One region of the Vibrio owensii genome, then DNA from elsewhere that is predicted to be linked to it. Evidence: riboswitches for the same ligand, from Rfam matches in the RefSeq annotation. Region 1 holds a riboswitch; the other holds the start of a gene.
The links. Region 1 has a riboswitch for lysine ahead of lysC (lysine-sensitive aspartokinase 3). Riboswitches for the same ligand answer to the same signal wherever they lie in the genome.
Positions count from the first base shown of each region.

Region 1 (7,160 bases):
GCAGAGGCACAGTTCCTGTTCCCTAAAATTGATTTCAGTGGCGTCAACTATCAGCCACCTTCTCAAGCCATATCTGCTTCACCAACACCGACTTCAGGTGCTGAGCAATAAATACAAAAAAGCGAAGGAATAACCTTCGCTTTTCTTTACCTCATTACCGAGTCGATTTATTCAGTCAGTGACTCTTCTAAAGCTCGCAAACACAAAGCTACATTTTCAGGTCGAGCACCATAGCCCATCAAACCAATTCGCCATGCTTTACCAGCCAATGCACCAAGACCTGCACCAATCTCTAGATTGTAGGTTTCGAGTAAGTGATTACGCACTTTTGCTTCATCAATTCCTTCAGGAACATAAATCGCATTCAATTGCGGTAGTCGATACTCTTCTTCTACCACAAATTCAAAGCCTAGTTTTTGCAGACCTGCTTTGAGCTTCTCGTGCATTAACTGGTGACGTGCCCACGCATTTTCTAAACCTTCATTCTTAAGAATAAGTAGAGCTTCATGCAGTGCATACAAGCTGTTCACGGGCGCAGTGTGGTGATAGCTGCGTTTGCCTTCTCCACTCCAATAACCTAATACTAAACTTTGATCCAAGAACCAGCTTTGAACCGGTGTCGTTCTTGATTGAATCTTCTCAATAGCAGCCGGAGAAAGCGTCACAGGCGATAAACCTGGAACACACGAAAGACATTTTTGGCTGCCCGAATACACTGCGTCTAACTGCCACTCGTCAACTTTAAGAGGTACACCACCAAGCGAGGTCACAGCATCAACAATCGATAACAGACCGTATTGCTTCGCGAGTAGACCCAGAGCTTGAGCATCACTTACCGCACCCGTCGATGTTTCAGCATGAACAAAAGCAAGAATCTTAGCATCAGGGTGCTGCTTTAAGGCTTCTTCAACTTTATCGACCGATACAGGGTTTCCCCACTCATCATCGACGACAACCGCTTCACCACCAGCACGAACCACGTTTTCACGCATACGCTCACCGAAAACACCATTGCGGCAGACGATGACCTTGTCGCCCTTTTCTATCAGGTTAACGAAGCACGTTTCCATGCCCGCACTGCCCGGAGCAGAAACTGCGATAGTAAATTCATTTTCCGTTTGGAAAGCGTATTTAAGCAGCTGTTTTAGCTCATCCATCATGGCAATGAAAAGTGGGTCTAGGTGACCAACTGTTGGACGACTTAGTGCTTGTAAAACCTGAGGTGAAATATCAGATGGACCAGGCCCCATCAAAATACGGTGTGGGGGAATAAAGCTTTGGATCGGCATGTCGGCTCCTTGATTGCAGTCATTCATCCTGAGCGTTATAAAAGTTCTATTCAAAAGGTTGGCTCAGGTATCGAAGTTTTCACCCTAATAGATTTTTCCTCTATCGGCAATTAGCCCTAAGTATAGAGGTCAAACCACTGTCACAAATTCGTTAATAAAAACTTTCATTCTGGTTGAGATATTGGTTGACAATGTGACAGCAAAACCGTTCAATGTTTAAGCTTTATGCAGAAGAGGAGCACTGCCCAGGCAGGTGATTTGTGGAGCCGCAATTCCAATACCAATCACTCAGGGGGAGTAGTGCCGAGGTAAGTCAAAGTTGCAGGATTTGACTTGTCGGTTGACTTGGGTTGAATCCCATCAACTGTCATCAGCGCCGTATGATGAAGAGCTTCTGAGGGTAAATTTTCAAATTATATTCTAACTACCTCTCTATTTGCTCTGTTCCTTTCCTCACCAAACATTGGATGTATTAGGCAACCTATTAATTGTTGTTATTTTTTCAGGAAGTCGTGGGAGAACGCAGTGAGCGCATTTAACGTAGCAAAATTCGGTGGAACCAGTGTTGCCAACTTTGAGGCAATGAGTCGTTGCTCCACTATTATAGAAAACAACCCAAATACTCGCCTTGTGGTTAGCAGCGCTTGCTCAGGTGTCACTAACCTATTGGTTGAACTGGCAAATGGTGTTCAAGACCAAGAACATCGTGCGGAAGTACTTCAGAAACTAGCAGGCATCCACGAATCGATTCTGTCTCAACTTGAGGACGCAACCGAAGCTGCGGCAGAGGTTTATTCGATTCTTGATACCGTCACAAGTTTGGCAGAGGCCGCTTCAATCCAAGCAAGCACCAAACTGACCGATCATTTAGTCGCTTGTGGTGAATTAATGTCGACTCATATCCTTGCTCAATTAATGCGAGAGCGTGGTGTGAATGCGATTCGTTTTGATATTCGCGACGTGCTAAAAACCGATGGAAACTTTGGTCGAGCTGAACCTAATGTCGAGACCATTGCACAACTAGCACAAGAAAAGTTAGTCCCACTTTGCCAAGAATACGTGGTTATCACCCAAGGTTTTATTGGTTCAGATGAAGAAGGTAATACCACTACGCTTGGCCGTGGCGGCAGTGACTACAGTGCAGCACTCATTGCAGAAGGCGTGAAAGCTGCAGGTCTAGAGATTTGGACCGATGTTCCGGGCATCTACACCACTGATCCACGTATCGCCTCAAAAGCAGCGCCAATCCCAGAGATCAGCTTTAGCGAAGCATCAGAGATGGCAAACTTTGGTGCCAAGATTCTACACCCTTCAACGCTAGTTCCGGCACTTCGTCACGACATTCCGGTATTTGTTGGATCATCTAAAGAGCCAGAAAAAGGCGGTACATGGATTCGCCACCAAGTAGAAAGCTCACCTTTATTCCGAGCGCTTGCTCTGCGCTGCAACCAAACCATGGTGACATTACGCAGTGCGAACATGTTCCACGCGTACGGCTTCTTAGCCAAAGTATTTGAGATCCTAGCGAAGCACAAAATCTCTGTTGACCTGATCACCACATCTGAAATCAGTGTGTCACTCACTCTTGATCAAACAGACACGTCTGGCGGCGCTCCTCAATTGCCACAAGCTGCGCGTGAAGAGCTTGAAGAGCTATGTAAGGTAGAGGTGGAACACGACCTATGTCTCGTTGCTCTGATTGGTAACAATATGAGTGAAAGCAAAGGCTACGCGAAGCAAGTATTTGGCACGCTAGAAGACTTCAACCTACGTATGATCTGTTACGGAGCAAGCCCGCATAACCTGTGCTTCCTTGTTCACGAGTCCGTATCTCGCCAAGCGATCCAAAAACTGCACACCGAGTTGTTTGAGCAATAAGACACTTTGATTCACTAACAAACAAGGGCTGCACATAGCAGCCCTTTTTAGTTTCGATATGGTTTGGTTAACCGTTAATGTTGGGACCTAACCATTTTTCCGCTTCGATCCTATCCCAGCCTTTACGATCAGCATAGCTTTGCAGCTGATCTTCTTGGATCTGAGCGATCGCAAAGTAACGAGAGTCAGGGTGCGAGAAGTACCAACCCGAAACGGATGCACCCGGGTACATCGCATAGCTCGATGTCAGTGACATGCCAATGTTTTCTTCAACATTCATCAGCTCCCAAAGCGGTCCTTTCTCAGTATGCTCTGGACATGCTGGGTAGCCAGGAGCAGGACGAATACCTTGGTATTTCTCACGAATCAGTTCTTCATTCGACAGAGCTTCATCCGCAGCGTAACCCCAAATCTCTTTACGCACACGCTCATGTAGATACTCAGCAAATGCTTCCGCCAGACGGTCCGCTACCGCTTGAATCATGATGGCATTGTAATCATCACCCTGCGCTTTATATTCGTCGGCAAGTTCACGCTCACCGATACCCCCAGTTACTGCAAAAGCACCAACCCAATCGCGCTTACCAGACTCTTTCGGTGCAACATAATCAGACAGACAGTAGTTGAAGCCTTTTGGTTTCTCCGTCTGCTGGCGTAAGTTATGCAGCACTTTCGCCACTTCTGTACGCGATTCATCGGTGTAGACTTCGATATCATCACCCACGCTTGCAGCAGGGAACAGCCCACACATACCGCGCGCTTTGAGTAACCCTTCACGCTCAACACGATCTAATAGTTCGTTAGCATCTTTGTACAGGCGCTGCGCCTCTTCGCCCACTTCTTCATGGTCAAAGATTGTTGGGTACTTACCGACTAACGACCAAGTCATAAAGAAAGGCGTCCAGTCGATATACTTACGCAAAGTAGACACGTCAAAGTCATCAAAGATATGGATGCCCGGCTTCACAGGAGCAGGAGGCGTGTACTTATCCCAATCAATCGCGACTTTGTTCGCTCGTGCTTCTTCTAAAGTAACAGGCTTAGTGCGCGGCTTCTTGCGGTTATGCTGATCACGCACGCGCTCATAGTCCGCACTAAGTTTTTCAACAAAGCCAGGACGAAGCTCGTCTGATAACAGTGATGTACATACACCAACTGCACGAGAAGCGTTATTGACGTATACCACTGGATGCTTGTAGTTCTGCTCAATCTTCACCGCCGTATGCGCTTTGGATGTTGTCGCACCACCAATCAGAAGCGGAAGATCGAAATCAAGACGCTCCATTTCTTTGGCTACATGCACCATTTCATCGAGAGACGGAGTAATCAAACCAGAAAGACCAATGATGTCGACGTTTTCTTCTTTGGCTACCTTGAGGATCTTCTCACATGGCACCATTACGCCAAGATCGATGATCTCGTAGTTGTTACATTGCAGAACCACGCCAACAATGTTCTTACCGATATCGTGAACGTCGCCTTTTACCGTAGCCAGTAAGATCTTACCGTTGGAAGAACCGGCTTGCTTCTCTTTATTAATGAAGGGCTCTAAGTGCGCTACCGCCTGCTTCATAACACGCGCTGATTTCACTACCTGCGGAAGGAACATCTTACCTTCACCAAATAAGTCACCAACCACGTTCATGCCGTCCATCAACGGACCTTCGATTACTTCCAGTGGTTTGGATGCATTAAGGCGAGCTTCTTCGGTATCTTCAACGATGAATTCAGTAATGCCTTTAACCAGCGCATGCTCTAGACGTTTTTCTACCGCCCAAGTACGCCACTCTAATGCAGAAGCATCTTCTTCTTTGCCAACACCTTTACCTGCGTATTCTGCTGCAATATCTAGTAGCCGCTCAGTCGAGTCATCACGACGGTTAAGAACCACATCTTCTACCGCTTCACGCAGTTTGTCTGGAACGTTATCGTAGATCTCTAATTGACCCGCGTTCACGATGCCCATGTCCATACCGTTTTTAAAACAGTGGTATAGGAACACCGCATGAATCGCTTCACGAACGTAGTTATTACCGCGGAATGAGAAGGAAACGTTAGACACACCACCGGAGATCATCGCGTGAGGTAAGTCGCGCTTGATGTCTGCAACCGCTTCGATAAAATCCACGGCGTAGTTGTTGTGCTCTTCGATACCCGTCGCAACTGCAAAGATGTTCGGGTCAAAGATGATGTCTTCTGGTGGGAAGCCGACTTCATCAACCAAGATACGGTAAGCGTTAGTACAGATTTCTAACTTACGTTCACGTGTTTCTGCCTGACCAACTTCGTCAAACGCCATAACGATAACTGCGGCACCGTATCGACGAATCAACTTTGCTTGCTCAACAAACTTCTCTTTACCTTCTTTCAAAGAGATGGAGTTTACGATGCCCTTGCCCTGAATACACTTCAGACCCGCCTCGATCACCTCCCATTTAGAAGAGTCGACCATGATAGGCACTTTGGAGATCTCAGGCTCAGATGCGCATAGGTTTAGGAAGCGAACCATACAAGCTTCTGCATCCAACATGCCTTCATCCATGTTGATGTCGATGATCTGAGCGCCATTCTCAACTTGTTGTCGGGCAACCTCTAGTGCTTCATCATAGAGTTCTTCTTTGATCAGACGTTTAAATCGAGCAGAACCAGTAACGTTAGTACGCTCACCTACGTTAATAAACAGCGTCTCTTTTTCAATAGTTAGAGGCTCAAGACCGGATAAACGACAAGCAACCGTAAGCTCAGGCAAATCACGAGGTTTCACACCTTCAACTGCCATTGCCATATGATGAATATGCTCTGGCGTGGTACCACAACAACCACCAATTAGGTTGAGGAAACCACTCTCCGCCCACTCTTTAACGTGTTCCGCCATATCTTCTGGCGAAAGGTCATATTCACCAAATGCATTCGGTAGACCCGCATTTGGATGAGTAGAAACAAAAGATTCCGAAATACGAGAAAGTTCTTCTACGTACGGGCGCAGTTCGTCAGGACCAAGCGCACAGTTCAAACCAAATGAAATCGGGTTAACATGACGAAGAGAGTTATAGAAGGCTTCCGTTGTTTGACCAGAAAGCGTACGTCCAGAAGCATCGGTAATGGTACCGGAGATCATAACTGGCAACTCGATACCTAATTCTTCGAAGGCGCTATCAACTGCGAAAGCACAAGCTTTGGCATTAAGTGTATCGAAGATAGTCTCGATCAGAATAAGATCAGAGCCACCTTTGATCAGCGCTCGAGTTGATTCTGAATAAGCTTCAACAAGCTCATCGAAGCTGACGTTACGATAGCCCGGATCGTTTACATCAGGGGATATAGAACAAGTACGGTTTGTTGGACCAAGCACACCCGCGACATAACGTGGGCGCTCTGGCGTTTTTGCCGTCCACTCATCAGCGGCTTCACGCGCAAGCTTTGCAGCGGCAAAGTTGATTTCCTCACTCAGGCTTTCCATTTCATAGTCAGCCATCGCAATCGTCGTCGCGTTAAAGGTGTTGGTTTCAAGAATATCAGCGCCAGCTTCTAAGTAAGCGCTGTGAATTTCCTTAATCAATTGAGGCTGAGTGAGCACCAACAAATCGTTGTTGCCTTTTAGATCACAATGCCAATCCGCAAAGCGCTCTCCTCGATAGTCTTGCTCTTCAAGTTTGTATCCCTGAATCATGGTGCCCATACCACCATCGATCAGCAAGATACGTTGCTTTAATTGAGCTTCAATCTGTTGTCTTACATTACTTCCCACAGTACAGCCTCATTCCTTTAGTTATTTCTCCATCCTATCACACAAATTAAAGGAGTCTAGACGTCTAAAATACGAATTACTGATTATTTTGTCTCCGTCGAGTTACAAAATAATCTCGAAAAAATGTTTGCTATTTAGTCAACATCGTCCGAGAATTCCATTCATAAAATGTTACAAATAGAGAGCTCTATGTCGGTCTATCATACTTTATGTTTTCTATCTGCAGCGGCAATGGTTATTGCCTT
Region 1 is NZ_CP019959.1:2,223,302-2,230,461, reverse strand. It holds gene A9237_RS10190 (PglL family O-oligosaccharyltransferase) at 1-111, shown strand, start outside; gene A9237_RS10185 (pyridoxal-phosphate-dependent aminotransferase family protein) at 168-1,289, opposite strand; lysine riboswitch at 1,513-1,691, shown strand; gene lysC (lysine-sensitive aspartokinase 3) at 1,815-3,167, shown strand; gene metH (methionine synthase) at 3,235-6,915, opposite strand; gene A9237_RS10160 (cation:proton antiporter) at 7,105-7,160, shown strand, end outside.

Region 2 (7,160 bases), 1.7 Mb from region 1:
AAGCAGAATGCCTGATTACCAATGAGTATGCAGGTGGTACGATCGGTAATACGCTGCACAACTACTCCGTGTTGGCCGATGACCGTTCAACACTTCTTGGCGTAATGAGCCAAGATATCAAAATCGGCAGCTACGGTTACCGCTACCTATGTAACACATCTAGCCGTATGGACCTGAACTACCTACAAGGCGTTGATGGTGCAATCGGTCGTTGTTTTGCTCTGATTACCGAAGATGGTGAACGTACTTTCGCAATCAGCGAAGGTCAAATGAACCAACTTCACCCAGACAATATCCCCGAGAAGATCTTCAAGAGCGCATCTGCTCTAGTTCTCACTGCATACCTAGTTCGTTGTAAAGAAGGCGACCCAATGCCGGAAGCAACGATGCGCGCTATTGAATACGCGAAGAAGCACGATGTACCAGTGGTATTAACGCTAGGTACTAAATTCGTTATTCAAGATGATCCAACATTCTGGCAAGAATTCATTCGCGACAATGTTTCTGTCGTTGCGATGAACGAAGACGAAGCAGAAGCATTAACGGGCGAGTCTGATCCTCTAGCTGCTTCAGATAAGACGCTTGAGTGGGCTGATCTGGTTCTTTGTACTGCTGGTCCTGTAGGCCTGTTTATGGCGGGTTACACTGAAGAAAGCGCTAAGCGTGAAACTTCATTGCCACTGCTTCCTGGTTCTATTGCTGAATTTAACCGTTTCGAATTTAGCCGTCCTGCTAAGAAAGACTCATGTGAAAATGCAATTAAAGTATATTCACATATCTCTCCATACATGGGTGGCCCTGAAAAAATTAAGAACACCAATGGTGCAGGTGATGCGGCATTGTCTGCGGTTCTTCACGATATGGCAGCAAATAAATACCACAAAGAAAATGTGCCTAACTCAAGTAAGCACAGTAATGAGTATTTAACTTATTCTTCGTTCTCTCAAGTTTGTAAATACGCGAACCGAGCAAGTTACGAAGTGTTAGTGCAGCATTCTCCACGTCTTTCACGTGGTCTTCCTGAGCGTGAAGATAGCTTGGAAGAGGCATACTGGGAACGTTAATTCATTCTGTTGAATTACCCAACTTTGCACATAAGTGAAAAAATGGCGCATTTCGAATGCGCCATTTTTGTATCTATTTATAGATAAATAAAAAGGTTCCCATTGGGAACCTTTTTAAAATTCATAAATCTTTTATTAGATTAGGAAATCGTCTAGAGATTTACCTGCATCAAGTTGCTCTTGGATTGCAGAAGGTGTACGACCTTGACCTGTCCAAGTTTTTTCTTCGCCGCTAACGTCAGTGTATTTGTATTTAGCAGGGCGAGGAGCGCGTTTAGATTTTGCTTTAGTTTTTGTTTCACCAGCAAGTGCGCTAATTAGTGCTTCAACGTCGATACCGTCTTGAGCGATTTGCTCAGCGATAGCAGCTAGTTTTGCTTCTTGCTCAGCTTGTGCTGCGCGGTCTGCTTCTTCTGCTTCTTTACGCTCTTCAACAACGATAGTTAGTTTATCTAGAGCTTCTTCTAACTGTTCTAGAGTCAGCTCACGAGAAAATGCACGAAGGCTACGGATATTTAGAAGTGTTTTAGTCAGCTCTGACATAACGATTCCTATTAATAGGTTAAAAGGTTCGACATTGCTTATCGAGACGATAAATTAAATGCGAAACTAGAATTAAAACATAGAGTCCTTATATTTAACTTTATCTTTCTCATATGTGCAAATGCTAATTCATGATTTAGATTAAATTTCTTTAGTTTTTTCGGTAATCAACAATATTAATTAATCAAATTGAAATCTAATTAGCCATTTCTAACACTTTTTACTTTATAGATACTGTCTTTTTCTCGATCACCATCATGTTTATTTATAGCTTGAATTAAATTTCCATTTTTCTGACAGAAAAGGACGAGCTATCGAATGTTCGTATCGTCATATTTCTTTCATTTATTGTTGCACGTAAAACTATGGCGAATTTAATAGTAGTAATAAAGTTTCATAAACATCAAGGTTGAAGCGATTGCAGTTGCACAATGTATGATTGGATCACATTTCATTTATAAATCAAAAGCTCGATTATTTATTCATTTAATTTAGTTTGATGTGTTGCATTGGGAGGCTTCATAGGTACAATGACTGTCACCTGATGCAATATTGCAGACAATTTGTTGCTAATTTGTACAATTAGCAGTTAAAAGTTTGTTATTGCCGTAGAGGTGCAGTCTCGAAGAGTAGCTATTATTGGGGTGATGCCAATGAATAATAGTGGAAGGCGAAGATTGCCGAAGTAAGTGGCCTATCGAAACCACTTGCTGGGGTTGTCTCTGAAAGGAACAACACTGCCATAGTATATTTACATTAAACTATGGAGCGCTACTGTAGGGTTGGGTGAAGTGTTCGCTTCCCTGTCGCTAAGTTCAACATGAGCACGTATCGTATGCTACGTGACTTGTCTGCAGTAGATCTCTAGCCAAACTTTGGTTTTTGAAGATCATGAATTTAATAGATTTTGCACATTCTCCTGTTTCGTTATTACCGCCTATTGTCGCGCTGACGCTGGCGATTCTAACTCGACGTGTTTTAGTTTCTCTTGGTGTAGGTATCGTACTTGGTGCGGTTCTACTTAACGATTGGTCTATCGGTAACACGGTAGGTTATGTAAGTTCTCAAGTTTCTTCTGTCTTTATTGAAGACGGTGGTATCAACACTTGGAACATGAGTATTGTTGGCTTCCTTATCCTATTGGGAATGACCACTGCGCTGTTAACACTTTCTGGTGGTACTCGAGCTTTCGCTGAGTGGGCGCAAACACGAGTGAAAAGTAAACGCGGCTCTAAACTTCTTGCAGCCTTCCTTGGCGTGTTCATTTTTGTCGACGATTACTTTAACAGTCTTGCTGTTGGTGCGATCTCTCGCCCAGTGACTGACCGTTTCTATGTGTCTCGCGCTAAACTTGCGTACATCCTTGACTCAACCGCTGCACCAATGTGTGTGATCATGCCTGCTTCTAGTTGGGGTGCTTACATCATTACTATTATCGGCGGCATCTTGGTGTCACACGGTATCACTGAGTACTCTGCTCTTGGTGCTTACGTTCGTCTTATTCCTATGAACTTCTACGCGGTATTTGCTCTACTAATGGTATTTGCAGTGGCGTGGTTTGGTCTAGACATTGGTAAGATGCGTGAGCACGAAATCGCAGCTTCTCAAGGTCGCGGTTTTGACAAAGATAAAGAAAACGATACTCAAGAAGCGCATGAGCTTAACGAAGAGCTAGATATCCGTGAAAGCGAGAAGGGCAAGGTATCTGACTTAGTACTTCCAATTGTTACGCTTATCATTGCTACGATCGCTTCGATGCTTTACACCGGTGGTCAAGCACTAGCAGCAGATGGTAAAGAATTTGCGCTTCTAGGTGCGTTTGAGAACACAGATGTTGGTACTTCTCTTATTTACGGTAGTTTGCTTGGTCTTGCAGTGGCATTGTTCACTGTAATTAAGCAAGGCATACCAATGGTAGAGATTGCACGTACGCTTTGGATTGGTGCTAAATCAATGTTTGGTGCAATCCTAATCCTAGTGTTTGCTTGGACTATCGGTTCTGTTATCGGTGACATGAAGACAGGTTCTTACCTATCTACAATGGCACAAGGCAACATTAACCCACACTGGCTACCAGTTATCCTATTCTTGTTATCTGGCCTAATGGCGTTCTCAACAGGTACTTCATGGGGTACGTTCGGCATCATGCTACCAATCGCGGGTGACATGGCTGGCGCAACAGACGTAGCGCTAATGCTACCGATGCTAAGTGCGGTTCTTGCTGGTGCGGTATTCGGTGACCACTGTTCACCAATCTCAGATACGACGATCTTGTCATCGACTGGTGCACGTTGTAACCACATCGATCACGTATCAACACAGTTACCTTATGCATTATCAGTCGCGCTTGTTTCATGCGTGGGCTTTATTGCTCTTGGTATGACAGCTTCAATTGCGTTCTCTTTCATCGCAGCGTCGATTACATTCGTTATCGTTTGCGCGATTTTGTCATGGCTTTCAAAGTCAAAAATGGCATCTTGCCAGAGTGCGTAATTCACTGAATTAAAAAGTAAAATTATAGGAGGCTTCGGCCTCCTTTTTTATTTGTATTATACAATTCGATTTTTTTTAAAATTAAGGGTTGAAAAAAGTAATCAGCTTAGTTAGTGTGGTTACTAACAAAGCAAATGAGAAGAGCCTTGAAATAAGTATGCGTAATTTTGTAATGAACATTCATCACCATCATCACCCAATTTAGTCTTTCGGGAGATGCACGCATACCCGGGAGATAGGAAACTCCCGGAGGTGAAAATCAAAGTGAAAACAGATTTCAAACCCTCGGGAGACCAAAATCTCTCGAGGGTTTTTTAGTTTTACTGGTTTATAAAATATTTAAATTACCGAATCTGGCACAGGGATAAAGCAATGCAAACACAACGCTTAAGAATTGCAATTCAGAAAAAAGGTCGTCTTAGTAAAGAGAGCCAAGCTCTACTTAAAAAATGCGGCGTGAAATTCAACGTGATGGGTGAGCGCTTAGTTGTTCATTCTGAAAATATGCCAATTGATTTACTTTTGGTTCGTGACGACGATATTCCTGGTCTAATTATGGATGGCGTTGTTGACCTTGGCTTTATTGGTGAAAATGAACTTGAAGAAGTTCGCCTTGATCGTAAGGCGCTTGGCGAGCCATGTGAATTTGTTCCACTTCGCCGTCTAGATTTCGGTGGCTGCCGTTTGTCTATCGCAATCAATAAAGACGAAGAGTACAACGGTCCTCAAGATCTAGCGGGCAAACGTATCGCAACCACATACCCGCAACTGCTAAAAGCTTACATGGATGAAGCGGGCGTTCCTTTCTCAACATGTATGCTGACAGGCTCTGTAGAAGTAGCACCTCGCGCTGGTCTTGCTGATGCGATCGCTGACTTAGTCTCTACTGGTGCGACGTTGGAAGCGAACGGTCTTAAAGAAGCAGAAATCATCTTCAAATCAAAAGCGACACTGATTCAACGCACCGGCGAATTTGATGCAGATAAAGTCGCGCTAATCGAAAAACTTCTGACTCGTATGCAAGGCGTACAACAAGCGAAAGAGTCTAAGTACATCATGCTACATGCACCAGCTGAGAAGCTAGACCAAATCAAAGCATTGCTTCCTGGCGCAGAAGACCCAACGGTATTACCTCTATCTGCTGACAAGCAAAAAGTTGCGGTTCATTTGGTAAGTACTGAAAACCTGTTCTGGGAAACCATGGAACAGCTAAAGGAACTGGGTGCGAGCTCAATTCTGGTACTACCAATTGAAAAAATGATGGAGTAATCGCAATGAGAACAGTTGTATGGCAATCGCTGAGTGAAACTCAACAAGACTCGATTCTAGAACGTCCGGCAATCGCAGAAGGCGCAAACATCACTGCTGCGGTTTCAGAAGTAATCGCAAAAGTTCGCAAAGAAGGTGATGCTGCATTATTGGAGCTGACTGAGAAGTTTGACCGTGTGAAGCCGGAATCCATTCGTGTATCAGCGCAAGAAATCGATGAAGCATCTGCTCGCCTTTCTGAGAAGATGAAAGGTGCGCTTGAGCAAGCTTATGCAAACATCTCGAAGTTTCACAAAGCACAAAAGCCACAACCAATTAAAGTAGAAACTCAGCCGGGCGTTCTTTGTGAGCAGGTAACGCGCCCAATTCAAAAAGTGGGTTTGTACATTCCTGGCGGTAGTGCGCCATTGCCTTCGACTGTTCTAATGCTAGGCGTTCCTGCAAAAATTGCGGGTTGTCGTAAAGTGGTGCTTTGTTCTCCACCGCCAATCGCTGACGAGATTCTGTACGTAGCGAAACTGTGCGGTATTGATGAAGTGTATAACGTCGGCGGTGGCCAAGCGGTTGCTGCAATGGCTTACGGCACAGAGACTGTATCTAAAGTTGATAAGATCTTTGGTCCAGGTAACGCTTATGTGACAGAAGCAAAACGTCAGGTTAGCAATGATTTCCGCGGTGCTGCGATTGATATGCCTGCAGGGCCGTCTGAAGTGCTTGTGATTGCCGATGAAACCGCAGATGCAGACTTTATCGCTGCGGATCTTTTGAGCCAAGCAGAGCACGGTCCTGATTCTCAAGTGGTACTTGTGACTCCTTCTCCTGTTATTGCTGATCAAGTGACGGATGCGGTTCAACGTCAGCTTAAGGAGCTATCTCGTGCGGACATCGCCGAGCAAGCATTGGCTTCAAGCTTGATCATCATTGCCGAGTCTCTTACTCAATCGGTTTCCATTTCGAATTACTACGGTCCTGAGCACTTAATTGTTCAGACTAAGAACCCACGCGAGCTTCTACCTCTATTAGATAACGCAGGTTCTATCTTCCTTGGTGATTGGTCGCCTGAATCAGCAGGTGATTACGCATCGGGCACCAACCACGTTCTTCCTACTTATGGTTACACACGCACGTATTCAAGCTTAGGTTTGGCCGATTTCTCCAAGCGTATGACGGTTCAAGAACTGTCTGCTGATGGCCTAAAGAACCTTGCACCAACTGTGGTAACCATGGCGGAAGCAGAAGGTCTGGATGCGCACAAACGTGCAGTGACCATTCGCGTAGAAAAACTGGCAGCTAAGTAAGAGGATATTGAGATGGAAAAGCTAGCGCGCAAACAAGTCCAACAACTTACCCCTTATATGTCGGCTCGTCGAATTGGTGGTACAGGTGACGTATGGCTGAACGCCAACGAATCACCATTCAATAATGAATACAAAACAGACTTTGCTCGTCTTAATCGTTACAGCGAATGCCAACCGAAAGAACTGATTTCCGCTTACGCAGCGTATGCGGGTGTGAAACCAGAACAAACGCTGACTTCTCGCGGTGCAGATGAAGGCATTGAACTATTGATCCGCGCTTTCTGTGAGCCGGGTGAAGATGCGATTCTTTACTGCCCACCGACTTACGGTATGTACGCCATCAGTGCAGAAACCATCGGTGTAGAGCGCAAAACCGTGCCGCTAACGTCAGATTGGCAACTAGACCTTGCAGGCATCGAAGCCAATCTGGATAACGTGAAACTGGTTTTTGTATGTTCGCCAAACAACCCAACAGGTAACTTGGTTAAGCGTG
Region 2 is NZ_CP019959.1:513,038-520,197, reverse strand. It holds gene A9237_RS02260 (inosine/guanosine kinase) at 1-1,064, shown strand, start outside; gene A9237_RS02255 (H-NS family histone-like protein) at 1,200-1,607, opposite strand; lysine riboswitch at 2,209-2,389, shown strand; gene tet(35) (tetracycline efflux Na+/H+ antiporter family transporter Tet(35)) at 2,499-4,100, shown strand; His leader region at 4,281-4,419, shown strand; gene hisG (ATP phosphoribosyltransferase) at 4,473-5,369, shown strand; gene hisD (histidinol dehydrogenase) at 5,375-6,667, shown strand; gene hisC (histidinol-phosphate transaminase) at 6,680-7,160, shown strand, end outside.
Region 2: linked by a shared signal. The riboswitch ahead of tet(35) (tetracycline efflux Na+/H+ antiporter family transporter Tet(35)) and the one ahead of lysC (lysine-sensitive aspartokinase 3) in region 1 are both predicted to bind lysine.